DNA from 4 places in the Sporosarcina beigongshangi genome. Region 3 is predicted to be linked to each of the others. Evidence: riboswitches for the same ligand, from Rfam matches in the RefSeq annotation. Region 3 holds a riboswitch; each other region holds the start of a gene.
The links. A riboswitch is a leader RNA that binds a small molecule or an ion and turns the genes downstream of it on or off. The one in region 3 is predicted to bind thiamine pyrophosphate.
Positions count from the first base shown of each region.

Region 1: another riboswitch for thiamine pyrophosphate. It lies ahead of tenA (thiaminase II); the one in region 3 lies ahead of R2B77_RS08120 (ABC transporter substrate-binding protein).
Region 2: another riboswitch for thiamine pyrophosphate. It lies ahead of thiT (energy-coupled thiamine transporter ThiT); the one in region 3 lies ahead of R2B77_RS08120 (ABC transporter substrate-binding protein).
Region 4: another riboswitch for thiamine pyrophosphate. It lies ahead of tenA (thiaminase II); the one in region 3 lies ahead of R2B77_RS08120 (ABC transporter substrate-binding protein).

Region 1 is NZ_JAWLIR010000031.1:92,833-100,369, reverse strand. Features, by position in the region: gene thiE (thiamine phosphate synthase) at 1-314, opposite strand, end outside; gene thiD (bifunctional hydroxymethylpyrimidine kinase/phosphomethylpyrimidine kinase) at 277-1,113, opposite strand; gene thiM (hydroxyethylthiazole kinase) at 1,110-1,853, opposite strand; gene tenA (thiaminase II) at 1,850-2,539, opposite strand; TPP riboswitch at 2,634-2,740, opposite strand; gene R2B77_RS13885 (choice-of-anchor I family protein) at 2,946-5,147, shown strand; gene R2B77_RS13880 (methyl-accepting chemotaxis protein) at 5,382-7,067, shown strand; gene R2B77_RS13875 (DMT family transporter) at 7,336-7,537, shown strand, end outside.
Region 2 is NZ_JAWLIR010000028.1:95,149-102,685, forward strand. Features, by position in the region: gene R2B77_RS13065 (DEAD/DEAH box helicase) at 1-723, shown strand, start outside; gene map (type I methionyl aminopeptidase) at 780-1,526, opposite strand; gene R2B77_RS13080 (DUF4870 domain-containing protein) at 1,809-2,156, opposite strand; TPP riboswitch at 2,264-2,366, shown strand; gene thiT (energy-coupled thiamine transporter ThiT) at 2,448-3,008, shown strand; gene R2B77_RS13090 (hypothetical protein) at 3,048-3,782, opposite strand; gene R2B77_RS13095 (GNAT family N-acetyltransferase) at 3,991-4,536, shown strand; gene R2B77_RS13100 (beta-class carbonic anhydrase) at 4,664-5,239, opposite strand; gene R2B77_RS13105 (aminopeptidase) at 5,573-6,805, opposite strand; gene motA (flagellar motor stator protein MotA) at 7,004-7,537, shown strand, end outside.
Region 3 is NZ_JAWLIR010000011.1:27,469-35,005, reverse strand. Features, by position in the region: gene sigJ (RNA polymerase sigma factor SigJ) at 1-360, shown strand, start outside; gene R2B77_RS08140 (TatD family hydrolase) at 529-1,329, opposite strand; gene R2B77_RS08135 (ABC transporter ATP-binding protein) at 1,310-2,044, opposite strand; gene R2B77_RS08130 (ABC transporter permease) at 2,037-2,810, opposite strand; gene R2B77_RS08125 (thiamine-binding protein) at 2,807-3,097, opposite strand; gene R2B77_RS08120 (ABC transporter substrate-binding protein) at 3,110-4,120, opposite strand; TPP riboswitch at 4,222-4,330, opposite strand; gene nagE (N-acetylglucosamine-specific PTS transporter subunit IIBC) at 4,635-6,083, opposite strand; gene R2B77_RS08110 (PRD domain-containing protein) at 6,150-6,968, opposite strand; gene R2B77_RS08105 (PTS sugar transporter subunit IIA) at 7,153-7,537, opposite strand, start outside.
Region 4 is NZ_JAWLIR010000008.1:7,597-15,133, forward strand. Features, by position in the region: gene R2B77_RS05830 (AAA family ATPase) at 1-3,007, opposite strand, end outside; gene R2B77_RS05835 (exonuclease SbcCD subunit D) at 3,004-4,161, opposite strand; TPP riboswitch at 4,311-4,414, shown strand; gene tenA (thiaminase II) at 4,631-5,323, shown strand; gene R2B77_RS05845 (ABC transporter ATP-binding protein) at 5,310-6,059, shown strand; gene R2B77_RS05850 (ABC transporter permease) at 6,056-6,796, shown strand; gene R2B77_RS05855 (ABC transporter substrate-binding protein) at 6,793-7,537, shown strand, end outside.

The sequences.
Region 1 (7,537 bases), on a different contig from region 3:
GTTTCGTCATCCTGTCCGACGTGCACGCCATCTGCATTGATGGCAATTGCCAACTCCACATCATCATTGACGATGAATGGCACATTGTAGTGCTGACAAAGTGTTTGACAGGCTTCAGCAAATGCCCGTTTTTCATTACCAACTAAAGCGTTGTTGCCTTTTTCCCGTAATTGAAAACAAGTTACGCCACCCCGCAGTGCTTCCTCCAATACTTTCAGCGGGTCAGACACCCCGGTATTGACACTGCCCATGATGAAATACAATTGTAGTTGTTGTTTAATCAATGAACACTGCCTCCTTTTTCGCCGCTGCATTCTGTTGTTGATATGCCCAGTGATTGGTGGGTCCATGTCCTGCCGAGCCAAGAGTTAGCCCGTCTGAAATGGCTGCTTGGATAAACCGTTTGGCATCGATAACCGCCTTGGAAATGGGCATGCCTTGCGCAACCCGTGCGGTAATCGCAGCAGAAAAGGTACAGCCAGTGCCATGTGTATTTTGGGTGTAGATCCATTCGGAACGAAGGGCAAGGCGTTCACCATCTGCAGATAACAATAAATCCTCCGCATAGTGAGCCCCTTGTCGATGTCCGCCTTTCATGACAACCGCTCCTGCTCCTAGCTGCAAAATGCGGTTCGCGGCTTCCTCGATATCTTCATCCGATTCGATTGTCATCCCGGCAAGCACTTCCGCTTCTGGAATGTTCGGTGTGATGACAGACGCCATTGGGATTAAAAATGTTTTCAATGCATCGACCGCCTCCTCTAATAAAAGTGAAGCGCCACCTTTCGCTATCATGACAGGGTCGATAATGAGCGTGGGGGAGTCGTATGATTGTAGTGTTTCTGCCACAGCACGGATGATGTCTGCAGAAAACAGCATGCCTGTTTTCACTGCTCCAACATTGAAGTCGTCTAGTACTGCCCGTATTTGTGCGGTCACACCAGCCGCATCAATCGGATAAACACTGTGTACGCCGAGTGTGTTTTGTGCCGTTACAGCTGTCAAGGCAGATGTACCAAAGACGCCTAACTCTTGAAAGGTTTTCAAATCGGCTTGAATGCCTGCGCCGCCCCCACTATCGGAGCCTGCAACTGTTAAAGCGATAGCTGTCATCCGGCTTCACCTCCAAGAGCATTCAAAAACTGAACTTGAAAATCGCCAGGTCCCTCGGATTTTTCAGCCGCCTGTTGTCCAGCTTGTTTATAAAAAGTACATGCAGTTACCACTGCACCTAACTGATTTCCATTGGCGACAGCCAAAAATGCCCCTGCAACGGCACTTAGTAGGCAGCCGCTACCTGTAATTTTGGCCATCAATGGATGCCCGCCTGTAATGTGAAGCGTTTTGTTGCCGTCGGTGACAATATCGACCACGCCAGTAACGGCAACGATACAATGATGCCTATGCGCAACTTCTTCTGCAAGTGCCGTCAAATCTGCCTCACCTTCACCTGCATCGACGCCTTTCGCCTCCCAGTTTGCACCCGCAATCGCCGCCAGCTCACCCGCATTACAGCGGATGAGCGTGACATCGACTTCATCTAAAATCCCTAAAACGGATTCTTTACGAAAAGCGGTCGCTCCCGCACCGACAGGATCGAGGACGATAGGTTTTCCATGCTGATTGGCACTTTTTCCAGCAAGCAGCATCGCTTTTACGGTTTCTCGTTTTAATGTACCGATATTCAGCACGGTACAAGACGAGATGCTAGCGATTTCGGCAGCTTCCTCTACGGCGTCCGCCATGACAGGAGAAGCGCCGAGTGCTAGAAGACCGTTCGCTTGGAAGTTAGCAACGACAATATTTGTGATGCAGTGTATGAGTGGTTGATTGTCCCGTAGTTTTTGTATCATTGGCTTGCCGCCACTTCGTATGAGTGAATGGCCCACTGTTGTTGTGTCCAGGCCATTTCCCAGAACTGCCATTCATAATAGCTACTCTTGCGGAAATGTTCTTTAAGCTGAGTACGTCTTTCAGGTGAAACGGCTTCCGCAAGTTCATTCATCCGAGAAATTTGTTCTTGTACAAGCTCCGCGAACCATTCTGAACCGTATGTTTGAATCCATTTATCGTAAACAGGGTGATTTGGTTTCGCGTCTTTGAGTCTTTCGCCAATTTCATAATACAACCAGTAACACGGTAACAATGCAGCAAGTGTATCCGCCAAATCACCTTCATGAGCTGCACGGTACATATGCGAAACGTATTGATAAGCTGTCGGTGCAGGTTGGAACGTCGAGCGTTCTTCCTCGGTTATTCCTAACATGCCGAAAAAAGACTCATGCAAGGACATTTCTGCACTACACGTCTGCTCCGCATGAGCTGCAAAACGTTGTGTTGTCAATAAATCCTGTGCTTTTACTGCACCAAGCGCCTGGATTTTTGCAAAATGTGATAAATAATAAGAATCCTGTTGCACATAAAACTTGAACACATCTAACGGCAACGTGCCGTCCGCAACTCCTTTGACAAATGGATGGTCAAAACTCCCTTGCCATAACGCATCACATTCTGACCGCACTTCTTCACAAAATGTCATCCTGTCCACTCCCTATATTTCTTATATTGAAAATGAAAAAGCCGCCTCCTGAATTAGCTCAGGAAGCGGCCCACGATGGTTTGGTTCATAAATAAACAGCGCGGTCCCACTTCCCTACGCTGGTATGATCCAGATCAGGTTCCAAGGGTCCGCATATCTATATGCGTCTCAGCCTTTTACAAGACTCCCCTAGTGGCGATAAATATTCGATTTTCATCACAACTATAACATAATTCGGACAATTAGCAAGGTATAAAACGATTGTTTGTCGTTTTGCCACTCCGAATAAAAAGTTACTAAACGCTTCTGGCACCTACGCATGAAAAAACACAATAAATTAATACTAGCTTAATAATAGACAGCTAGAATTGGTGATAGGAAGATAACATATTTGGAGGGCAAACAGATGACAATGAGAAAGAAAATAATTACAGGCATTGCGGCAGCGAGTATTCTTTTTGGTGCAAGTCAGCCACATAATGTATTTGCGGAACAATCGTCTTTATTTCAATATAAAGGGGATGATTTGAAGGTGACGCAAATTGGTCAATATGACAGCACTGTAGGCATTGGCGGTACTGAAATTATGGCTTATGATGAGACACTAAAACGTGCCTTTGTAACAAATGGTGTCGTATCTGGAATTGATATTCTTTCTTTTGAATCATTAACGTCTGGTGAATTTACAAAAGTAAGAGCATTAAAACGCATATTTTTAGCGGAGTTTGGAATTGAAAATGTAACAGATATTACGAGCGTGGCATCACACCCGACAAAAGATTTAGTTGCTGTTTCTGTTGTGAGCAATCCGAAAACAGACCCTGGTTATATTGTTTTTCTATCGAAAGACGGGGCATACATATCGAACGTGCAAGTCGGTTCGTTGCCTGACATGGTGACATTTACACCGGACGGAACAAAGGCCATCGTTGCAAATGAAGGAGAGCCGAGTGATGATTACGCGGTTGATCCGGAAGGTACGATTTCGATCATTGACGTCACGAAAGAACCAAGTGATTTCACAGCAAATACGCTTTCATTTAAAGATGTAGAAATCGATGGAAAAGTTCGAGTGAATTCTAAAGGCACAGTTCTTCAACAATTGGAGCCTGAATATGTAGCGGTTTCAGAAGACAGTAAACTAGCGTATGTATCGATGCAAGAAAATAATGCCATCGCTACAGTTGACCTTGTAGCAGAAAAAATCCTTCATGTGAAAGGGCTTGGGGTGAAGGACCACTCCATTCCTGGGAACGAGCTCGATGGGAAGCGCAATGATGAAACAACAATTGAACGCCTTCCACTTCTAGGTTTTTACATGCCAGATGCCATTGATACGTTTACCTCCGGTGGAAAAACGTATATTTTAACACCTAATGAAGGAGACGCCCGAGATTACGATCCGTATTCTGAAGAGGCGGAAATCGGTGATATCGCTGATAAGATTAAATTGAATGCCAATCATTATAAAGGGTTCACCCAAGAAGAACTCGATCAGTTAGTGGCAGATGGATTATTTGATGAAATGAAGAAAACAAAAATTACACTCGAGCAAGGTATGACTGCAGATGGTTCTTACGAGGCCCTTCATTCGTACGGCGGACGCAGTTTCTCGATCTTTAATGCTGAAACAATGGAGCTCGTTTTTGATAGTGGAAGTGAATTCGAGAAAATTACAGCTGAGGCACTTCCTAAGTTTTTTAATACGGATAACGAGGAAATTGCCTACGACAAACGGAGCTCGGCAAAAGGTCCAGAACCAGAAACTGTTGTCAGTGGAGAAATTGACGGTAAACAGTATGCATTTATCGCTTTGGAGCGAGTGAGCGGAATTATGGTCTATGACCTCGCAAACCCATTGAAACCCGAATTCGTTACATTTATAACAAGTAGGGATTATAGTGGGGATATTAAAGGGGATGTATCACCTGAAGGCTTGCGCTTTATTTCAGCTGATAAGAGCCCTACAGGTCATGCCCTATTAGCGGCGACTCATGAAGTGTCCGGCACTGTCGCAATCTATGAATTTGGCGGAAAAGACATGAACAAATCGAATTTGTTTGAAGATGTTGGAGAGAGCCACTGGGCACATCCATTTATTAATGACCTGTACCAACGCGGAGTTATCAGAGGCAAAACGGAAACGACTTTTGCACCTCAAGAATCCGTAACGCGCGCACAGTTTGCGGTTATGTTAGCAAATGCCCTTGATTTAAAGCCCGCTTCTAATGGTCAACAATTTTCTGATGTTCCAAGCTGGGCGCAGGATGGGGTACAAGCTGTTTTTGAAGCGAAAATTAGTAACGGTAAATCAGAAAGACGATTTGATCCAAGTGCAAAACTTACACGTGAACAAATGGCTGTGATGGCGATAAATGCATATGAATTTGCAACAAAAACAACAGTTCCAGTGGCGGGTAAACAGAACTATAACGATCTAAAAAGCGTGAGTGATTATGTACGTGAAGCTGTTCAAAAAGCATATACGCTAGGGATAATGGAGGGCGAAGGGAATAAGTTCCAACCGAAAGAATCTTCTACGCGTGCACAAGCTGCAAAAGTGATGTCAACTTTGCTGAAGCAAATAGAAAGTGAACCGCAAAAGTAATAGTTAGTGCCTGCCACCCTTCGAACCTACGATGTGGACAGGCACTTTTTTATCTGGATTGATGACTATGCTTTTGGATGAAAGGATAAAGAGGAATTGTGGCAGGGGTGCAAGATATGAAAAGGATTTGTAAAAATTATTTCAAATAGATACTTAGGTCCCTTTTATTCCTCCCGATTTGATATAATTCCTTAGGCCTGAAAAAGCCATGAAAACAGATTGGGGAGAGAAAATATGCGCATCAAGACGCGGCTTATACTTGTGATTTCTATCTTGATTTTATCGATTTCGATTGTGGGGATATTATCTACACGGTCTTTACAAGATAATGTAGAAGGCAATAAGAACCTGAATACGTTGATGGACATGCAAACTATTTCAAAGCATATTCAATATCGACTGGCAGGTCTTTCAAACGATGAAAGAGCTCTGCTAATCACGGGAGATGAAACGTTTGCGGAGCAAATGGAAGAAAAGTCAATGGACATACTCGCTCAATTTGATAAATTAAGTGAGCTATCCAAAACCTCTTTGGATAAAGAGAGAGTTGATGAAATAAAGAGGAATTATGAAACATATTGGTCTCAAAGTCAATCGGTTATCAAGACGTTTGCTACAAGTCCAGATAAAGCGAAAGAAATTCATTTTGGAGAAGAGCGAAGAATTCGCAAAGAAGTGTTAGATCCATCCTTCGAAGGTTTTATTGCAGAATTGGATCAAGAGACAGCCTACGTCGATACGAGTATTCATGATCAATCCAAAGTAAGGTTGGTTATTTTGGTTGTCATTACGGTTGCAGCAATATTGTTTGGCCTAATAGTAGGCGCACTCCTTTTGAGAGCCATTGTCATTCCTTTGCGTCAGTTGAAGGAGCAAATGAATGATATTTCTAACGGTGACGGTGATTTGACAAAGACAATCCATGTGAAAGGTAAAGATGAATTGGGGGAAGTAGCAGGCTCGTTTAACCAATTCCTTGGTTCGTTAAGAGACATGATTATGCAAATTGGCGAATCTTCTCAGCAAGCGGCCGCTTCGTCACAACAGTTCTCGGCGAGTGCAGAAGAAACAAAATTCTCAGCGAATCATATAACGGATCGCCTGCAAACAATCTCTACAAGCATGGATCAGCAATCAGAATTCCTTGATGAGAGCTCACATGCTGTTGAGGAGTCTTTACAAAGATTACTTCGCATGACATCTCGCACAGCAAAGGTTGCGGATGCCACTTCTGTAGTGACGGAGCAAGCCGGTCGTGGAGAGAAGTCTGTGGAGGAAATCGTTGCATCTATGGAATTTATTCACCAATCCGTAGCTGAGGCAGATGACAATATTAACTCATTAGCTGAGGATACAGTAAAGGTTGGAGAAATTACAACCATCATTAATGACATTGCGGCACAGACGAATCTATTAGCTTTGAATGCAGCAATTGAGGCAGCTCGGGCAGGGGAGCATGGAAAAGGCTTTGCAGTTGTAGCAGAAGAAGTCCGTACATTGGCTGATCAATCGAGTCAATCAGCGAATGAGATTCGACAATTAATCACACGCATACAAGGGACAACAAATGATACCGTTCATACCATTAACATTGTCAAAGAGAATGTTAATGAAGGGAATCGTTTAACGACGGCGACTTCTGTTCAATTTAGCGAAATATTGAATTCAATCTCCGATGTATCCGTAAAAATACAGGAAATTGACGCATCGACTGAACGGCTCACTGCAGATTTCAAGATGGTGGCTGAAAAACATGAGGATGTATCGAGATTATCTGAGGAAAACGCTAGGAATACAAATGAAATTGCTGCCGCTTCTGAAGAGCAGGTAGCTTCTATGGAAGAAATTCAATCTGCTTCGCATTCTTTAAGCGAGATTTCAGAGGCATTGAACGAGATGGTTCTGCGTTTTAAAATTTAACTTGATTTAGCCGGGGTCCCCCCGGCTAAATCAAGTTAAAGCCTCCGGCGGATGTCACAGATTTTGTAGGGAGTCAATTGAGGAAGCTCAATTCAAAATCTGGACGCAATTACGCCGAGGCGTGATTGATCTTAATTCAGCCGAAGCCCCCACTTTTAATATAAGTAGGGGCTTTTATAATTGCCGCTTCGCTTACAGTGAATAAGTTTGTTAACAATGATATTGTTAGAGTATTATGAAAGTATTAATGAAGTATAGGGTGATCAATATGAATGGAGTTCCGATGCTACAAATGACACTGGCGATGGCGATTTTTGGTTCAATCGGATTTTTTACGGGCAAGACGGGGATTCCAGCGGCTGAATTGGTATTTGTTCGGTGTATTTGTGCCACACTTTTTTTAGGTTTTTGTTGGATTGTCGCAGGTCAGCATAAAGTGGAGGTTTGGCGAAAACGGGAAATTGTACAAA
Region 2 (7,537 bases), on a different contig from region 3:
CGTCATATTGTGTTGGATGAAGGAGATCAACTTCTATCTCGTGATCACCGTGTAATTGTAAAAAATATGATTGACGCAGCGAATCCAGACAGGCAAGTAATTGCCGTTTCTGCAACGATTACAGAAGAAATCGAAGTGGTTGCTAGTAAGTTTATGAATGACCCCATTCACATTCAAGTCAGTGCTGAGGAAATGCCGAAATCAGGTAAAGTGGTCCACTCATTTGCTAAGACGGATGTGCGAGACAAGACGGATGTTTTACGGGGGATTTCACATTTAAAAGGAATTCGAGCCCTAGCTTTTATTAATAATGTAGACCAGCTTCGGATGAAAGAAATGAAGCTCAAGTATAATGAGGCCCCGATTGCGGTACTGCATTCAGAAATGAAGAAATTTGAGCGACAGCAAACGTTGGAAAACTTCCGAAAAGGGGAGTTGCGTGTGCTAATCGCAACGGATCTTGCGGCACGCGGGTTGGATATCGAAGGTTTGACGCATGTTATCCATGTAGACGTGCCCCATACGATTGAACAATACTTACATCGGTCAGGGCGAACAGGACGTGCAGGAGAAGACGGAGAAGTGCTAACGCTGTTGTCCTATGCAGAGGAGCGCGATTACCGTAAGCTAACAAAAGGCATTAAAACGGTCCAAAAGGTTTGGTATAAAGGTCAACTGACAGAAGGTAACTCGAAAACAGTTGGAAATAATAAGAAGAAATAATAAAAAGGGCTACTTTTTGAATCGACACGGATTCAAAGGGTAGCCCTTTCTGCGGATTAAATTTTAGTCAAAATAATTGGTTCACCTTTAGTAACGATAATCGTATGCTCGATTTGTGCAACGAGTGAATGATCAGGTGTAACGAATGTCCAGCCATCTCCTGATTCAATAATATGCTCAGCTTTTTGTGAGATGAAGGGCTCAACTGCCAGTACCATTCCATCTTTCAAAAGCGTTTTGTCGGAAGGGTCATAGTAATTCAAAATATGCTGTGGTTCTTCATGTAATGATTTACCAATGCCGTGACCCGTTAAGTTTTTAATAACGGCTAGCCCGTGATTTTTTGCCTCACGTTCGACCGCTTTACCGATTCGGTTCAAACTGGAACCCGCCTTCACATACGTCATCGCAAGCTCAAAGGCACTTGCGGCAACATCACAAAGCTGTTGTTTTTTATCATCAGGTGTTCCAACAACAAAAGAAATACCTGTATCAGCGAAAAAGCCGCCATAAGAGCCCGAAACGTCGATATTGACAAGATCTCCGTCCTGAATAATGCGTGCACCTGGAATGCCATGCGCCACTTCATTGTTGACACTGATGCATGTATAGCCAGGAAAATCATATTGGTCAATGGGTGCGGAAATTGCTCCTTTTTCTTCGAAGAGACGTCCAGCGAGCTCGTCAATTTCTTTTGTTGTTTTACCCGGGACAGTTGCCTCTTTTAACGCTTCGCGAATTTCAGCAACAATCTTGCCGATTTTTTTTAGTGCTTCAATATCTTGTTCAGTTTTTGCAATCATTTTGCACAAATCCTTTCTGCCGTTCGGTTTTCTATAACATACTATATCATATTATAACGCAGAAAAAAGCCTGCAAACTTGAAAGAGATTGCAGGCATGTGAATTATTTTTTTGAAGTGGTTGGATTAGAAGTTTTCTTGTTTGCCATTATTTTTCGTACAATTGGATAGGCAATGGGTGCTATTTTAATGGCTGTCTTAATTAATTTTCCGATATTCAAATGTATTCTCTCCTAAGAAAAGTATTTTGTATCCCATTCCCGCGTTTCAAGTACGATAAACCTTATTTTAACACCTTAATGCCTTGGATAATATTCCATATGACGATGATGACAAATAGAAGTCCATAAATCAGCATGAAAATAAACGGGGTTAATTGCCAAAAACTGAAGTTGAAGTTGTTGCCAGAAATCCCGCTTATTTGACTTGTTAAAGAAAACATAGAGAAAGAAAAAATAACAAATCCTGCAATGAGTAATATGGTCGGGACGAGATGGGAGACAAGTGAACGTTTTGCATGAAACTTAATTTCTCGGTTATCTGACATGAAATAAATGATGACGGGCAACAGTAAAGGAGCAAAAAAAACGCTGAAATAGCATAAGGAAGCTAATAGTTTATTGTTTTGCAAGAGTATCCCTCCGTTATATGTTAACTATATATGTTATTTGTGATACTTGTTAATTATCTTGCTTAAAGAACCTCCATCTTATACAATGAATGATGTAATTGAATAACTTGAACCACAAGGGGTGCCTTTCTGGGCTGAGATTGGACAATTTGTCCTGACCCTTCGAACCTGTAAGATTATTCTTGCGTAGGGATGTGGATGGCAACCATCATTTTGTGATGTCCCATTCTATCCGGGATGTCTTTTTTTATGCCCGGAATCCTACACAAACTAGTAGGAGGAGGAAGTCATTTGGATCGTAAGCGTCTGCAATTTTTACTCGAAGTAGCTATTTTGGGGGCTATATCATTTGTACTGGATCAGATTGGTTTTAAAATAATGCCGCAAGGTGGATCGGTTACACTGTCGATGTTACCGATTATCGTCATGGCATTTCGTTGGGGGATTCTTGGTGGTGTATTGACAGGATTTGTTACTGGTGTTTTGCAAATTGCAACGGGTGCCTATGTTCTTAACCCGATTCAGGCAGCACTCGATTATTTTGTAGCCTATGCACTCGTTGGTGTAGCGGCAGTTACCCTCGGTTGGCTGTTAAGTGGCAAAGCGAAAGGTAATAATGGAACGATGATCAAGGCAATCGTTGTAGGTACGGTGATTGGCGGACTTCTTCGATACCTTGCTCATTTCATCGGAGGAATCGTGTTCTTTGCGTCATTCGCACCTGAAGGACAGCCAGTTTGGCTTTATTCGCTCATATATAATGCAAGTTATATGATTCCTTCCATCATTTTATCAGCATTTGTAGCCTCATTATTATTTATGAAAGCACCGCGTTTGCTAAAGCGTACATGAAAAAACGCCGTTCTTCCCAAAGGAGGAGCGGCGTTTTTTCTATTTAACGGAAGTAAGTTGTTTTCTTTTGAAAAAAATCACGACAGCAATTGCCGCAGTTAAAAAAAGTGCTGCTGCCGAGACGAATAATTCATCTACACCGTTTTTCACTGCAATACCTATAAATGCCCATATAAATACACTACTTAGGGCTATATCCGCATGGTGGTATAGAAAATGGAGAGCAATGGCCGTAGCGAAGGTCAAATAAATGACTGTCCATAACGGATCACTGAGTCCCCACCCTGACCATTCATGTAGCGTTAGGACATAACTGATATTAGCAATGGTCGCAATGAAAATCCAACCAAGGTTAATGGCAATCGGAATTCTACCAAACAATTGGTTGTTTTTTTTAGGGTAAGTGAAATATAGGGCTAGCAATGTAACGAGTAACAAAGTCATGAAAACAATGGTCCAATTAAAGAAACCATAATGCCAAAGCAGAAGCCAGACAATATTAAGCAGACAGCTAATTGTAAATAGGATAGCTCGCCCGCTCTGTAGTGATTGGCTGGAAGTAGCATTATTGCGTTTAAAGCCGTAGAGCCAAAATGCTAGTAGCGTATAAATAATAGCCGACAATGCGAAGACATATCCGGCAGGCATGAAAAGCACTGGTAATCTGCTTGCGATGACCACTGTTGTACTGCCGTTAAAAGGTATACTATTTGCTGCTACATTGACAAGGATGATGGCAATGAGCGAAAGGGTCATAATCATAATTCTATACATATTCAAATCCTCCTATTGAATAGTATACATAGGAAAGGTAGAACCTGCGAAGGAAAGTGTGAAGTTTCCGTCACAAATTAACTTCAATCAGTGGGAGCTCTCCGAATTCCCAGTAGTGTAATTGAATAATTTCGCCTTCCTTCGTTTCATGTTATACTATAAGAAGCTTTTTTACGAAAATTTAGAACAGCAGAAGGGTGAATGGGTAGTGATTTTGCTTGAAGGTAAAACGTGCTATTTACGAATATTAACAGAGGATGACGCAAAGCTCTTCACTGAATTACTAAGTGCAAATAAAGACTATTGGTCTGTTTTTGAACCTCGTCATGAAGCGAGTTATTTTACGGTCGCTACTCAAAAAGAGAAAATCAGAGAGTCGATTTATCAAATGCGAGATAGAAGAGAATATAACTTCGGTATATTTGATTCGGATACGAGTAGACTTGTTGGACATATCTCCCTTTATAGTATTAAAAGACTGCCTTTTTCAAGTGGCTTCGTAGGCTATTCGATGGATGAGAGAGAGACAGGACGAGGGCTTGGTACAGAAGCGGTTAGTCTCGTTACTAATTTTGCATTTGAGAAGCTGGCCTTGCATCGAGTGGAGGCATTTGTTTCACCGCGTAATATCGGATCTATGAAGGTATTGGAAAAAGCGGGCTATTTGCAAGAGGGTCTCATGCAGAAATTGCTATACATAAATGGTGTTTGGGAAGATCATTATATGTATGCAATAATTGAAGATGATTTTTGAAGGGGTAAGAATATTTTGCGGAAATGGGCAATGAAAATCAAGGGCTGGTATCTGTAAAAGATATCAGCTCTTGTCATGTCTAGGTATGCTATTTCTACTTTTGTATATTTCCCGGGAAATAAGTCGACTAATTCTGTACGGCGAAAGCGTAGCCATCGACAATTATATCAAGTTTACCTGTATCAGGATGAGCAACAAGCCCATGGATAGGCACTGTTTTATCCATCAAGGGGTGATTTCGAACGATATCGACACTCATTCTGACGCTTTCTGTCACATCACTAAAGCCGTGAAGCCAATCTTTCATGTCTACGCCCGAATATTGTAGTGTTTTAAAAAGACTACGATCAATTCCGCGGTCAACCATCTTATCAATAATACTACTTGTTTCTATGGAGCTCATCCCACAATCATGATGCCCAACAATGAATACCTCGTCTGCTTGCAAATCGTAGATTGCTAAGAGCAAACTCCTCATAATTCCACCAAAGGGATGATTAACAATCGCACCGGCACTTTTAATAATTTTGGCATCACCATTTTTTAAGTTCATCGCTTTAGGTAATAATTCGGTTAAGCGAGTATCCATACAAGTTAAAATAACAATATGCTTGTCTGGGAATTTAGTTGTCGCATATTCTTCATATTTTTTTTCAATGACGAATGTTTCATTAAACTCAAGAATCGTAGAAAGAATAGTCATAGCAACCTCCAATGGTTTTAGTTTAGTTTTATATTACAGAATAAGATGTAAAAAGAAAAGAGCTGCCTATTTGGCAACTCTTAAAATTTTGTTTCAGGTTTTGGATCAATTATTTCTGAATCGGTAGCGATGAAAGCTGTTTGGAGACTTCTCATTATAAATAATGCGGAAATACCAAGACAGACCATGAAACCGATAACTGTTGTGAACATTAAGCCCATGTATAAGACCCCTCTCTGCAATGATAGTTAGCCTCAACTGTCATTATACAGTATAAGAGCCTGTATTTTAAGTAGTAAATCAAAATAGATCATGAATTAATTGTGAAGTTTTTTAGAATGCCCAATTACCTGAACGGAATACTGGTTCTGTAGATCCATCATCGAACACGCCATCAATATCCATTTCTTCTGAGCCGACCATGAAGTCAACATGTGTAATACTTTGGTTTAGTCCGTGTTGAATCAGCTCTTCACGGGACATTTTTTTACCGCCCTCAATACAAAATGCGTAGGCACTTCCGAGCGCAAAGTGGTTGGATGCATTTTCGTCGAACAGTGTATTGTAGAACAGTAGTTCAGATTGAGAGATAGGAGAAGCATGTGGGACGAGCGCAACTTCACCTAAATGCTTCGCACCCTCATCCGTATCAATTAGGCGTTTCAATACTTCTTCGCCTTGCTCAGCAGTTACATCTGTGACACGTCCATTTTCAAATGTGATTTTAAAGTTATCAATAATATTACCGCCGTAGCTTAATGGTTTTGTACTGGAAACATAGCCATTGACACCCGTTTTCAACGGTACAGTAAAGACTTCCTCTGTAGGCATATTCGCCATAAAAGTATGTCCTTTTTCGTTGACGCTACCTGCACCACACCATAAGTGGCCTTCAGGTAATTCCACTGTTAAATCGGTGCCTGGTGCTGTGTAATGCAATTTACGGAAGCGTTTATTATTTAAGTAATCCACTTTTGCATGTAAGTTGTTGTCGTGCTCAACCCATGCTTGGACGGGATTGTCTTGGTCAGCGCGTACAGCTTTGAAAATAGCGTTCCATAATGCATCCACTTGTTCAGCTGCTGGAAGATTCGGGAATACTTTGGCAGCCCATGCCTCCGAGGGTGATGCAATTACTGTCCAGCTAATTTTGTCAGACTGGACATATTGACGGTACTTATCGAGGGCTTGCCCAGCCGCTTTTTGGAAATCCGCGATGCGTGAAGCTTCAATCCCTTTTAAAAGATCGGGACTTTGAGAAACGATGCTCATGAATGCTGCACCTTTTTCTGCAAGCTGCTCGCGTTCCATCACTTTCCACTCAGGAAATTCAGCAAAAGAATCGGCAGGTGCTTGTTCATAACGTAAACGGGAAACAACGTCATCAGCCCAGTCTACAAATACTTGACGTGCTCCTGCTTCATATGCTTTTTTAGTAATAACTCGAACGAATTCTGTTGCTTCGGTTGAAGCACTGATATAAAGGTATTGGTTTGGCTGAATATTGACCCCTACATTCACTGCGAGTTCAGCATAGCGAGACAATTGTTGTTCAAAAGTTGACATGTGAAATTACTCCCTTCCTTATCACTTCTAATAATACCAATATACCCGATGTGCCTGCAACGTCGAAATTATTTGACGGGTTGTGACACTTTCCTAAGTAAAGTTAAATTTCCTAGATTTATTCTGTCGGTCTCTCTAAAGAAATTAAGAAAGATGCCGAAATAAGAAGAAGAATGGAATTTTTGGAGGTTCAACAATATGGATTTATCGACGGTTTTTGGGCTTATACTTGGGTTTGTCGCACTATTTGTGGGGATGACGCTAAAGGGTGTTACACCGGATAACTTGCTGAACGTAGCAGCTATTCTCATTATCATTTTCGGGACAATCGCAGCAGTTGTTATTGCATTCCCGATGAATGAGATTAAGCGCGTACCAAAACTTTTTGGCATCATCTTTAAGGAGAAAAAACTGGCGTCTGATTCTGATATTATTCGCATGTTTTCTAGCTGGGCTGATGTTGCACGACGTGAAGGGCTGTTATCACTTGAGGCCAAAACAGATGATATCCAAGATCCATTTTTGAAAAATGGCCTAGGTTTGGCTATTGATGGACAAAATGCTGATTATATTCGTGATGTCCTAAGCGAAGAAGTGGATGCCATGGAAGATCGTCATGCGGCTGGTGCTCTTATTTTCTCACAGGCGGGTACCTATGCACCAACACTTGGAGTTCTAGGGGCGGTAGTAGGACTGATCGCAGCGTTGAAAAACCTAAATGATATTGATGTG
Region 3 (7,537 bases):
GAAACATGGGTCCGTCAATTTGTGACTGCCCTCGAACAGGATAATATGGAGCAGGTCGTATCTATGCTTGCGAAGGATGTCATCTTGATTTCAGACGGAGGTGGGAAGGCGTTCGCTGCCGTTCATCCAATCAAATCACGAGATTTTGTTTCCCGTTTCCTATTTGGTCTCATTCATAAGTCAAAGCATTACGAGGAAGGCGTAAATCTTGAAATTAAAGATATTAATGATCAAACTGGGCTGATTGTACGTTCAGGAGAAGTTGTCGAAGCTGTCGTATTGATACATGTAGAAGGCACTTCAATTTGCAACATCTATTTTGTTAGGAATCCGGATAAACTGCGTCTATTCTCAACTTAACTTTTTCATGAATGCTTCACAGATTCAGGGGAGTTCGCTCAAAAGACTGCAGGTATTGTGAAACTATTCCATCCCGTCATTCAGCCCACCTCCGAACCTCCCGAATTTGAAAGTAAGTCATTCGAAATAAGAGAAAAGGAGTTGCGCAATTGTTAAGCGCAACTCCTTTTAACGTAAATACAATCTTTTCGTATTGTCATATACTTGGCGGTAGACATCATGATGCTCCATTTTTTTCAAGGAGGCAATCTTAGCAATAGAATGGTGCATCATAGTGGGATGCGTCATCGTATGTTCAAAAGGTCCAGTGAATGGCCATGGACCATCTGTTTCGACAAGTAAGCGTTCAATCGGATATTGTTCAATGAGCCGTTGGATTTCGGGTTCATAAACACAATCGGGCGTCACGGATACATAGTAACCATTGCGCATCATCCGCTCGATTGTCGACGGTGCACCCTTGAACCAATGGAAATGGGCCTGCGTCACAGAATGCCGTTCCAATAGATCACATACTATGTCAGCATCTTCGTACACAGCATGGAGCACGATCGGTTTATTCCATATGTTTGCTTGACGGATAAATGCTTCGAGTGCTTCCTCATAGGGCTCAAGCTGTAGGTCAGGATTCTTCTCCTTCAAATAATAGGGGAGTCCGACCTCCCCAATGGCAACCATCCGTTCTTTATGTATGTCCATAAAAGAAAATAGCTCTTGTAGGTCAGCATCTGAAGGTGGTCCCTGCTCGGGATGATAGCCAAAGGCGGGATGGATGCCACAATGAGCTTCCGCAAGCTTGAGATTGTTGATGCTGGAAGCGAGATCCATCGACACATTGATTAAGCCGTTTAGTGTAGAGGATGGATGTTCCAAATCGTCGATAATTGCTCTCTGTCCGGCTATATCATATTGATCAAGATGGATATGTGAATCAATGATTGGCAGTTGATTATTTTCCTCGTAGCTCATTATGGATCTCCCTTTTTAATTGCATAAATGGCTCACTCAACAACATACTTTCCGTCCGTGGTCTTGGAAAAGGAACACTAATTTCCTTTTGGATGGACGCTGGTTTATCGGAAAGAATTAAAATTCGGTCTGATAAATACAGAGCTTCTTCGATATTATGTGTAATAAATACAATCGATTTACGGTATTGCTCCCAAATAGCCAGCAGCCATTCCTGCATTTCAAATCGCGTGAATTCATCGAGTGCAGAGAATGGTTCATCTAAACAGATGATGGACTGCGGGCTGTTAAGACTGCGAATAAAGGCGACGCGCTGCTTCATACCACCGGATAATTGGTGTGGATAGGCTTGTTCATAGCCGCTTAGTCCGGCTTTTTCAATGAGTTCCAATGCAGTTGCAGTGTCTTTTTGTCCCGCAATTTCTGAACTCAGTAATACATTTTCTAAAATCGTTCGCCACGGAAACAACGAAGCATTTTGTGGCATATAGCTAATGTGGCCACGTGAGTTGTTGAGCGTGTTGCCATCTAGCATAATCTCACCGTGATCTGGTGGATACAAGCCACCAATGAGTTGAAATAATGTGCTTTTCCCGCTGCCAGACGGGCCAACAATCGTGACAAATTCGCCTTCATCGACATGAAAGGACACATCTTGTAGCACATGATGATCACCATAAGATTTTGAAATCTGCTGTAACTGTAACTTACCCATTCGATGAATTTCCTCCTTGTCGCTGCCAGCGGAATAGCCATTTTTCAATCCATGCAATGATAGCGAAAAAAGTCAAACTTAGAATCATAATGAGCAAAATGGCAACAAATACGCGATCCGTTTTAAATGAAGAAGAGGCCAGTGTCATATAAACACCGATTCCTTTATTCGCACCGAGCCATTCTGAAATAACAGCCCCCATGACACTATAGGTAGCGGCGATTTTCAGACCAGAAAATAGCGAGGGAAGGGCATAGGGCCATTGTAATTTCCAAAAGATTTGTCGATTCGATGCCCCTGTCATTTTCATATAATGCAATAGATCCCGGTCCGTTTGCCGTAAGCCATCCAATGTGGCGATGGTAATTGGGAAAAAGCACACGAGTACAATGATAATCACTTTTGGCAACATACCGAAACCAAACCAGATGACGAGTAAAGGTGCTAAAACAATGATTGGAATGTTTTGCGATAAAATCAGAAGCGGATAAAAGGCTTCCTGTAATACGGGTAGACGGAATAGCAATATAGCGACTGCTAGCCCTACGAGTATGCCAATTGTATAACCGGTAAGAGTGAGACGGATGGTCGATAAGATGTGTCCGGAATAATGCGTCCATCCGTGCATCGCCTCTTGCCATACTTGCGTAGGGACGGGGAGCAGCCATGCTGGAATATCAAATAGGCGACCTGCTATTTCCCATAAGGTAAGTAAAAGGATGATGACCAATAAAGGTCGCCATCCTTTTTTTAATAAGTGGTTCAACGGTATTTCTCCGTCAATTTGTCCATGGAAGCGCCGTCTGGCTTATAAAATATTTTTACTTGTGAAATGATGCTTAGTGAGCCTTTTTCAATCATGCGCTCATTCATTTTTTGGACAATAGCTAGCAACTCCGTCAAGTTACCTTCCATTGTCGTTTCCAGCGGTGATACTTGATAAGGGACACCTGCCTCTTCAATGACTGCAATAGCAGCATCGACGTAGGGAATCACATCTTCGCCATTTGGCGTTTTCGGTATGATTTGAATACTAACGAGTGCGTTTGTCATAATAATTCCTCCTCATTTAGGTAAAAATTCATTGGTAAATGCGTCGTCTGCGATAAATTCACCGTCGAGTAAATTGTTGTCAGTCATCCATTCTGCATAGCCTTGCCAAATTTCAAGTTTTTGTTCACCCCAGCGCGGTGCATCGTCTTGGTATTTTGATGAAATCCATTGTTGACTCGCTTTGACCAGTTCTTCATCGAGATCAGGAACCGCTTTCGATAACATCGATGCCGCTTCATCTGGATTGTCAATGGCAAATTCATAGCCTTGCTTAACTGCCTTGACAAAAGCTCGAACCGTATCTGGGTTGTCACTAATCATTTTTTCACTCGTTGTAATGACAGGCGTATAATAGTCCAGCTTGTCAGAGAAATCTTTTAAATACTGCATGTTCAAGTCAATGCCCCGTAGTTCGGCTTCAATGCCTGTCCATGCATAGTAAATCCATGCGAAGTCAATATCACGTTCGACGGCTGTGAAAAAGTCTGAATTCCCCATGTTGATAATTTCAACCTGATTGATATCAGCCTGTTCTTTGTCCATTAATGAAGAGATGACGGCTTGTTCAACTGGAGCACCCCAGCCACCATATGTTTTACCTTCGTAATCCTTCGGTGATTCAATGCCGGCTTTCTTCAAAGAGGCAAATCCCGACGTATTATGCTGGAGAATCGCCGCGATTGACACGACTGGGATCTCTTGTGCACGCGCTTCTGTAATCGTTTCTTGTGCGCTGATGCCAAATTGTGCTTTTCCTGCTGCGACAAGTTGGTCAGCACCCGCTTCACCTGGAAGCATAATTTCCACGTCAAGCCCTTGTTCTTCAAAAAAGCCTTTTTCCTGTGCAACGTACAAGCCCGTGTGGTTTGTATTGGGCGTCCAATCTAGGACAAATTGGATTTTCTCTAATTCGCCATCTTTCTTCGATTCATTACTCTTATCGGTACCACACGCCGCCAGCAACAAACAAAGCATGACGAACAACAAAACTTTTCTCAAACCTATTCCTCCTCTTGGATTCATAGCAATTACGAGTGAACGGTTGCCCAAGGAACACAAAATACATCTCTTTTGAACACAAAAATGCGTTCTCCGGGCAACCGAAGAACGCATAAACAATAGACATGGCTAATGAGTATGTTCCCTCCGCTGGTGTCAACCAGATCAGGTTCTAAGGGTCTATACTTCCAAAGTATATCTCAACCAGTTCGACTGGTCCCCCCACATAATTGTAACTGTATGAATTTTTTATGATTAGTACATCTACTACTCTGCCACATCCGTGTGAATGAAGCAAGTCCAAACTTATAGAGTAGGGGATAAGTCGTAGCATCTCTCTATGTAAGTCGCGGCACTGCCGGGAAAATCCCCAGTCGGATTATGCGTCGTATTGTTTTCCACCTTCCGTCGAAAGTGCCCCCTACGCGGGACAGAGAAGTGCCGCCCCTCTGTGATTAGTAGTATAGTCATTTATGCTAGACAATATACTTGGGAATAGAAAAAAGACCGAGCACGGAGCTCGGTCTTTTCATATACCTTATTTACGCATCTTTTTAATTTCATCAGCTACAAACTGTACGCTTGTGCCAACAATAACTTGAATACTTTGTGATCCGACAACGTTGATGCCAGGTACACCAGTAGTTTTAATTTTGCTTTGATCAACTTTATTCATATCTTTTACTTCGATACGTAAGCGTGTTGCACAATGATCGACAGAAGTAACGTTAGCGTCTCCGCCTAGACCATCATAAATTGTAGCAGCCATGCCTGAGAATTTATTGCCTCCTGCTGCAACAGCTGCGCCGTCTCCATCTTGAATATTCTCATCATCTTCACGACCAGGAGTTTTCAGGTTGAATTTGACGATTAAGAAACGGAAAATCACATAGTAGATAACTGCAAACACTAAACCTTGAACGATTAACATGAAAGGTTGGTTGGCAATAGGTATTTTTAAACTCAAGACAAAGTCGACCAAACCAGCGCTGAAACCGAATCCGGCTGTCCATTGGAACGAAGCAGCGATGAATAGAGATAGACCTGTTAAAGCAGCATGCACTACATAAAGTGCAGGTGCTAAGAACATAAATGCAAATTCGATTGGTTCAGTAACACCTGTGAAGAATGCAGCAAAACCTGCTGCTAGCATTAATGATGCAGTTTGTTTTTTACGTTTTGTTTTAGCGGTATGATACATGGCAAGAGCAGCGGCCGGTAGACCAAACATCATAATAGGGAAGTAACCTGCTTGGTACATACCAGTAATACCTTTTGTACCATTACTAGCCCAGAAGTTAGGGATATCATTAATACCTGCAACGTCAAACCAGAAAACAGAGTTCAAAGCATGGTGTAAACCAGTTGGGATCAATAGACGGTTGAAGAAACCATATAGACCCGCACCAACAGCGCCAAGTCCACTAATTGCTTCACCGAAGTTAACCAATCCAGTATAAACAACTGGCCAGATAAAGAATAGTGCTGCAGAAGCAACTAGCATAGAAGCAGCTGTCATAATCGGAACTAATCGTTTACCACTAAAGAACGCCAATGCGGTTGGCAATTGAACATGACTAAAGCGATTGTACATAGCAGCAGCGATAAGACCAGAAAGAATACCGATAAATTGGTTAGCAATTTTTCCGAAGGCAGCATTTACTTCGGTAGGATCAATACCAAGCAGCATAGCTACAGTGTCAGTTGCTAGCAGTGTTGTGACAACTAGGAAACCGACTAAACCACTTAATGCGGCAGAGCCATCCTTATCCTTGGACATCCCAAGCGCGACACCGACGGCAAATAGGATAGACATATTGTCAATAATCGAGCTACCAGCCTTAATTAAGAAAGCGGCTGCTACGTTGCCAGAACCCCAACCAGTAGGGTCAATCCAGTACCCAATACCCATCAAAATAGCAGCTGCAGGTAATACAGCCACCGGTAGCATTAAAGAGCTTCCCAGCCTTTGAAAATATTTCATCATGATAAATCCACCCCTGTTTCTTGTTTTTTAAAATCGGAAAATAAAATATGATGACAAATCATGTTGCTACGGTTTTCGCAACCGTTCAATATGCAGTGCGATATAGCCTAATTCTTGTTCAGGTAAATCAACTTCATGTTCAGCGACTAATTCCTTCGCGACTTCGACTGCACAATTATAGGAAAGGGGAAACTTCTTTTTAATCATCACAAGCATTTCCTCATCCATTGTGTGCACGCCATAATTATTCATTCTTGCTAAGGTAAAGCGGAGATGCGTGATAAGACGATGGTAGGAAATGTCATCCTCTTCAATCGTAATCGTTAAATGCTTCTTGATTGACTGAACCATGTCTCGGATAATCGTTGTCTGCCGGACGGTATCGTGTAAATCACCTCCTTGTGGCTTCATCGTATGGATGTGTAGCGCAATAAAAGCCGCTTCGTCTTCAGGCATTTCTACCTGGCATTTCTCTTTTATATGTTGGATTGCCCAAAGACCAATTTCAAATTCTCTTCTGTAAAGGATTTTGATTTCATGTAATAGCTTATTATTTAAATGAATACCGTCCCTTACCCTTTCAATTGCAAAGGATAGGTGATCCGTTAAGACGATATGAATATGTTCGTTTAACTTGGTACCCATATGATCTTCTGCGTATGTAATGATTTCCTCAGAGATGGTAAAATGCTCTTCCGGAATTCGACTCAGCAGTTGCTGGAGCTTATCATTTTCTCTCATAACAAATATTTTTTCGATTTTGTCAGGGCTGACGATATCATTACGCTTTTTATTGAAAGCGATACCAGCACCAATCGCAATTTTTTCACGCTCACCGTCAAGGACGACAACAGCGTTATTATTGAGAATTTTTTTTACCTTCAACTGAAGGACACCTCCTCATTTAGTAGATTTACCTACGTTTGGCAAATCATTTAATACTGAAAACGAAGCTTCAACTACAGAAGTCTAGTCCTTTAGTAAGAAAGGCGGACCTTCAAACTAGGTACCCAACTTAATGAATCATCAAACTTCTGCTGAATGAAGCTAAGCTTTCAGTGGAAGTGTGTTATTTATTAGAAACAGTCATTACTAAGGTTTTCCCAGCAATGCCATCTTTCGTATGAGTGCATTGTATAGCCTTTTCACTGCTATTCGTAATGATAATTGGTGTGACAATACTTGTCGCATGTTCACGGATATAGTCTAAATCGACTTCGATAAGCGGTTGTGCAAGTGAAACGTTGTCACCAGTTTCTACTAAAGCTTTAAATCCCTTTCCTTGCAAAGTGACCGTTTCCAACCCGATGTGAATTAAAATTTCTGTACCATCACTTGTTCGGAGTCCGATTGCATGTTTCGAGTCAGAGATTAAAACGACTGTACCTTCAACAGGTGAGCGGAAAGTACCTTCAGTAGGAATGACAGCAACACCTTCACCCATCATTTTTTGA
Region 4 (7,537 bases), on a different contig from region 3:
CTTCTACATGTGAAATGACGCCAATCATTCTACCCGACTTCTGTAGATCAATCAGTATATCAATTGCTTTGTTCAGTGACTCTTCATCGAGCGAACCAAAGCCTTCGTCGATAAACATCGTATCAATAGATACCGAACCTTGGAAGCTCTGAATAACATCAGCCATACCAAGTGCTAGGCAAAGAGACGCATTAAACTTTTCACCGCCCGACAATGTTTTTACATCGCGCATTTGTCCCGTATAGGCATCATAAACATCGAGTCCTAACCCACTTTGTCTACCTCGAACTTCCTGACGATCACTGCGGATCAATTCAAACTGACCAGCCGACATTTCTTTTAGTCGTATGTTCGCAGACTGAATAATTCGCTCTAAATATTCGATTTGAATAAAGCGTTCAAATGATAGGCGTAATCCATTATGCCCTCTGACAACATCATATAAATCAGTCACTTTTCCAAATTCTTTTTCAAGCGTTGTAACGATTGTCATGGACTCGCCCATTTTCACTTGCAATTGGGTAGCTATTTTCACGAATTCCACTGAGCTATTATACGCGGTTAAAGCCGTTTCATATGTTGTTTTTAATGAAACGAGGGCTTGATCTATCCCGCTAATATCAATCTTTTCTTTCCCATCTAGTAATGCCGAAAGCTCTTTTACAGCCTCACGTACAGCATAAAATTGTTGCTTAAAGTCCTCAATCTCAGATTTTAACATTGCAATTGACACTTCATCCATTTTCGCTTCTTGATAAGCTTGCACCGTTGGAAATTCTGATTTTTGTAGAGCCTCTACAAATCGTTGCTCTGCAGTATGCAGTTTTTCTTCCACTTCATCAAGTGCCTGTTTCGCATGAACTTCAGCAGATTTACTAGTTGTTAGACGTTCTCTTCCTTCTTCACGACGTTTCTGAATCGTTTCCCATGCATTATCTAATGTTCTTTTTTGTTGCGTTAAGGCGGCAATACGTTGCTCAAGTATGTCTAGTTCTCGAATTTCTTCTGGAATCGCATTCAATATCTGCTCAAAAAGGGCATGTTCTTTTTCATAGGTAGCTTGGCATTCAAACACTGCACGTTCGATAATTGCCTTATTTTGCATCAATTCCTCTGCTATTTTGCTCTGCTGTGCTAGCTTGTCCTTCAATTGGCTTAGTTCCTGTCGCGTCGTACGAAGTAACATAACTTCCTCTTCCAACTGCTTTTTAAGTGTATGCAATTTGCTGTTTTCAGCTTCAACCTGCTCCACATCAACATCAATTTTGACAAGCTCACTCTTTTTCACGATTACTTGCTTGAAAGAACTATCATAATTCGCTACCGCTGTCCGGTACTTACTCTCGATGCGCGCCAAATTGTCGTTTGCCTTTTCAAGTTCTTCCTTCGTAACCTCAACCTCACCACGATGCGCTTTCTGTGGATGATCTCCACTTCCACATACAGGGCAAGCTTCTCCGTCATGAAGCGTCGCTGCTAATGTTGCCGCTTCGTTCATAAGCCAATCTTGCGCTAGTGTTTCGTATTCTTTTTTACTGTCCTGATAAAAGGCTTCCTGTTTATTTCGCTCGTTGGCAAATGTAGACGTTTGTGCTGCCAATCCAATAAATTCATCGACAATCCGGCATTTTTCGATTGTAACTGCTAGTAATTCAACTTGATCATCAAATACAATTAGCTTCTTTTCTAATTGCTCTATCTGATTTTTGAAGGCATTTACTTTTTCTATTTCAGTGGCTGATTTTTCATTTGTTGTCTGCAAGCTTGCCTGGCGTGTCTGCCATTCTTTTTTTAGAAGAACAAGCGCCTCTTTTTTAGATGCCAGCTCTGCAACTTTCGGCAATGCATCCTGTAACCGAATCAAGCTCTCCGCCAATTTTTCCCGCTCAGTTTTTTTTCCTTCTTCTATTATATAGCGGGTTTCAATCTCTTCTACTTCTTTTGCAATCAGTTGAACACTGTGAACAGCTTTTTCAAGTTGCCCTGTTTTAGTGCCAACCTCCTTCTGAAGCTCTACAAATTGCCTTTCTAATTGTTCAACCGCCACTGCCCGCTCCGCATCCCCAAGTCGCTTCGCTTCTTTTTCCAAAAATGGGACCTTATTCGATAGATCTGTGTAGAGCGCTTGTCTTTTGGCCAACTCCTCGAATCGCTCATTTACTCCTTTGGCTGCATGGTACTTTTCAAGCATCTCTGCATGTTGTTGGACAGCCGTGTCATAATGATGTTTATCGACTACTATTTTTTCATCATAAAATAATTGCTCCGTCCTCAATGCGCTCATCACTTGATGATCATTAAAGTTATCATTGGCCAATACATTAAAAATAGCAGAATCGCGCTGTGGTAATAATGATGGGATTTGCTTAATCAGTCCATCTTTTTGTTGCTTTTCGCTGATTAGTTTAGCTTGTGCCTCATCTTTCTTACCCTTCAACTTGTCTACAACTTCACGATAGGGTTCTGTTCTAAATATTTTCCGCATAATTGTTTCTTTATTTTCTGTATCTGATGTTAAAAATTTTCGAAACTCCCCTTGTGGCAACATGACAATCTGGCTAAATTGAGCCTGTGTAAAACCAATTAGTTCTTCAGCTTTCTTATCGATTTCAGACACAATTTGCCGATCGACAATCGGGACTTCTCCGTCAGCTGTCACTTCATAAAACTCATAACGGGCAGCCGTTTTCGTTTTATTACCTTGTTTGACATACGGAATTTGACGCAGTATGCGATACGTTCGGTTCTGAATATCAAACAACAACTCAACTGTTGTCGGTACAGCATCGTCCGCAAAGTCACTACGCATCGCTCCACTATCCGTCCTGTCTTCACCACTCGCTTGTCCATATAAAGCAAAGCAAATCCCATCAAAAATCGTCGTTTTCCCAGCACCCGTTGCACCTGAAATTACGAACAATCGATTATCTTCTAACTCCCTAAAATCGACGATTTCCGTCCCTTTATACGGTCCAAATGCCGTCATCGTTAATTGGATAGGTCTCATTTCTCAAGCCCCTCCTTATGCATAACTTCGTGAAGCACTTGCGCAAACAAGGTCTCCGTCTCTGTATCTGCGGCTTCGCCCTTCATTTCCTCGTAAAATGCTTTAAATAGAGCAACGTCATCCTGTTTCTCATGTTCAATTCGGGATTCATCCTCTGTCTTTCTTCTTGGGATATGAATTTTTCTTTCTATATGCATAGCATTTGGATAAACCGACCGTATTTTTTCCATTGGGAATAAAACCGGCGTGTCATCTAACAATTTAACAAAGACAAAATCATCACTGATTGGATGCAATAAAATATCCCCCATCGTGCCTTCGACTGTCCTCATATCATGCTGAGGTATTAGCTCCCGTTTTTCAACCGTCACTTGACCTTGTGCATCAAGTTCAACAATGAAAAAACCTTTGTTGTGATGTTCCTCAGAAATTGAATATTTCATAGGTGAGCCCGCATAACGAATCGTTTCATTCAGCACAAAATGCGCCTGATGCAAGTGACCTAGTGCTGTATAATGAAACAGCTCGAATAACTGCGCTGAAACATATTCTGCACCACCAATGGCTAATGGCCGTTCCGAATCGCTCGTATTCGCTTCACTTTCTCCGTGTGAAGTGACAAATGCATGTCCTACAAAAACATGACGTGTATCTTTTTGCAAGTTTTCTTGAATTCCTTCTATTACTTTTTTCATCGCATCGTTATGATTCGAAATCTCTTCATCACCGTGAAGATGCTTCACAACAGACGGGTCTGCAAACGGCACTAGATGGAAATGAACTTCGCCGTGTTCATCTGATAAAATGACTGGCTCAATGTGCTTCGTCATTTGACCAGCAATATGATATCCGTTGGCCCGCATCAATCCACTTCCAAAATTGAGGCGGCCTGGACTATCATGGTTTCCACCAATGGCCAAAACAGGTATCTTCAGTTCCATAATAATTTTTTCCAGTACTTCATCCAATAGTGCAACCGCTTCTGTTGGGGGTACCGCGCGATCATACAAATCACCCGCAATCACGATAGCGTCCGGTTGCTCTTCCTTTATTGCCTCAATAAATTGATCAAGCACATAGCGCTGACCGCCCGTCATATAGACTCCTTGAACAAGCTTGCCCAAATGCCAGTCTGCTGTATGAAAAAATTTCAATTTCATGTCCCCTTTCAATGCTCTTTTCTACTACTTTACAGGACTGAGACGTAAAAATGAATTCCTTCCCCCTTTCCTCCTATTTCCAAACTAGTAGTTGACCTTATAGTCTAGGTATGCTTATAATAGGGCAAATCCAATTGCATAAGATTCACCGCTAGGGGTGCTCGAACAGAGCTGAGAGAGGCATGTGCCTTAACCCTTATAACTTGAACTGGTTAATACCAGCGTAAGGAAGAGGTGCTGACATAATTCTGCCGGTCTGTTTTCCGGATAGCTTTGACTGTCTACAACCCACTTCTTCAAGGAGTGGGTTTTTCACTTTATTCTTCCGAATAAAGTGAAAGCCTCCGGCGGATGCCACAGATTTTCAGAGGAATTTATCGAGAAAGCTCGATAAAAATTTGGGCTCAAATACGCCAAGGCGAATTTGAGTGTTTAGATTAAAATTTTAGGGAGTGTTTTAGTTATGAAATTCACTGACCGCTTGCTTGAAAAGACATTACCAATTTGGAGACAGAATCATAGTCACCCATTTGTCCAAGGAATAGGCGATGGGACACTCGATCCGGATAAATTCAGATTTTACATGGTGCAAGATTACTTGTATTTAATTGATTATGCAAAAGTATTTGCTATTGGGGCTGTGAAAGCGGATGACTTGGAAACGATGGGTAAGTTTGCAGCACTCCTCGATGGTACACTCAACACCGAAATGGCATTACATCGGGGCTATGCAGAACGCTTTGGGATCTCTGAACAAGAACTTGAAACAGCTAAGCCCTCGCCAATTGTTCTTGCTTATACGCACTACATGCTGCATGTTTGTCAAAATGGGACAACTGCTGAAGTGATTGCGGCATTGTTGCCTTGTGCATGGAGTTACTGGGAAATTGGTAAGGAACTAAACGCCATTCCAGGCGCTGCTGATCATCCTTTATACGGGGATTGGGTGCGTATGTATGCATCAGAGGAATTCGGAGAATTGGCTAGTTGGTGTATCGATTTGATGGATAAAGCGGTGGCTGGAAAACCAGAACATGAATTACTGAAGCTGGAAGAAATCTTCCTTAATACGACGCGCTTTGAATACATGTTTTGGGATATGGCCAATGACAAACAGATGTGGCCAGGGTCGGAAACCTTACATGCTGGCGTTTAACAAGGTTTCATTCGGCTATCCATCCGGTAGCATGATTCTCGATGGGCTGAGCCTTACGATTCATCCTGGGGAATTTATTTCGATTGTTGGAGTTAGTGGTTCCGGAAAAAGCACAATTTTCCGCCTCGTTACCGGATTAGAAGAACCGTCCACTGGCTCCATTTCACTTGCTGGAGAGACAAACGGAAATCGACTCGGCAAGGTAGGCTATATGCCACAGCAAGATTTGCTTCTACCATGGCGGACGATTGCAGATAACGCCTGTCTGCCTCTTGAAATAACAGGGATGACTAAGCACACGGCACGTGAACAAGTACTGCCTTTATTAGAAGAATTCGGTCTTGCTGGAACAGAGAACAGCTTTCCTGCTGAACTTTCAGGTGGCATGAAACAGCGCGTTGCTTTTCTACGTGCCGTCCTTTCCGGTAGCCCCCTTCTATTGTTGGATGAGCCGTTTTCAGCACTCGATGCGATTACACGGCTATCCATGCAGGAATGGTTAATTGGCCAATGGAAAAAAAGACAAGCTACCGTGTTATTCATTACCCATGATGTCGAAGAAGCCTTATTTCTATCTGATCGTATTTTTTTATTAAAAAATAAACCGGTCACTTCAATCGAAGAAATCGACATCCCGCTTGTAAGACGGCGAATGAGAAGTGATAGTCATCACCCGGAAATGATTGCGTTGAAAGAGCAGTTGCTTTGTCAGCTACGAAGCGAGGTCCGCGCATGAGAAACACCTCTTCCCTTCTCATTATTGTCTTGTTCGCCGGTGTTTGGGAGCTTGGTGCACGGCTATTCAATAAACCGTTCATCCTACCTTCACCTAGTCAAATTGCTGTTCGATTTTGGGAGCTGAAGGACGTTCTTTTACTGAAACATTTGCCTATCACCTTGCTAACGATTGTCATTGGACTCATTATGTCGATTAGTTTAGGCGTTGCTATTGCTGTCTGGATGTCTGCCAATTCGAATGTTCGTAAGGCACTCTATCCAATTTTGATAGCATCCCAAATGATTCCCATTATTGCGTTGGCACCTATTTTTGTCTTATGGTTCGGTTATACCATTTGGAGTAAAGTTGCCGTCACCGTGCTAATCACTTTTTTCCCGATTACCGTCAATACATTTGACGGACTATCTTCCGGAACAAAAGACATGCACGAACTTTTTTTAACGATGGGTGCTACGAAAAAAGATATTTTCTTGAAATATTCCGTACCAACCGCACTGCCGCACTTCTTTTCAGGCTTGAAAGTCGCTGTAACACTCAGCGTAATTGGTGCAGCTATCGGAGAATGGCTTGGTGCACAAGCGGGGCTCGGATACTTTAGCCGTCGAATGATGACGCAATTTGATGGTGCCGCCGTGTTTGCACCCATTGTAGTACTAACTGTCGTCGGAATTGTTTTATTTAGTAGCGTGACATATATGGAAAATCGTCTGTTAAAATGGAGGTCAAAAAGTTGAAGAAGATTACATTATCATTAACGAGCATCGCATTAATTCTACTACTTTGCGCATGCAATCAAAATGAAACGAAAAAAGTGAGCATTATGCTCGATTGGTACCCAAATGCTGTGCATAGTTTCCTCTATGTTGCTGAGGAAAAAGGCTATTTTGAAGACGAAGGAATTGAGCTTGATATTCAGTTCCCTGCAAACCCAACTGATCCTATCAATCTTGCTGCTGCAGGAAAAGTGACGCTTGGGATTACCTATCAGCCTGATGTCATTATTGCGCGGTCCGAACAAGACATTGGTGTCAAATCGATCGGGGTCCTTGTTCGTTCTCCACTGAATCATGTCGCATTCTTAAAAGAAAGCGGTATCGAATCACCAAAGGACTTGGAAGGTAAAAACGTCGGCTATACAGGTATTCCCTTAAATGAAGCAATGCTACAAACGATGATGAATGTTGACGGTGCTGACTATAGCAAAGTGAATATGGTCGACGTTGGTTTCGAACTGAATTCTTCATTGATTGCAAAGAAAGCGGACGCCGTCATCGGTGCGTATATAAATCATGAAGTACCCTTGCTCGAATATGAAGGATTCCCTACAGGCTATATCGACCCGACAGACTTCGGCGTGCCATCATTTTACGAGCTTGTCATCGTGACAAGTGACGACACATGGAAGAAAGAACAACAGAACATTGAAGCATTTTGGCGCGCAGTTGGCAAAGCTTTCATCGATATGGAAAATGATC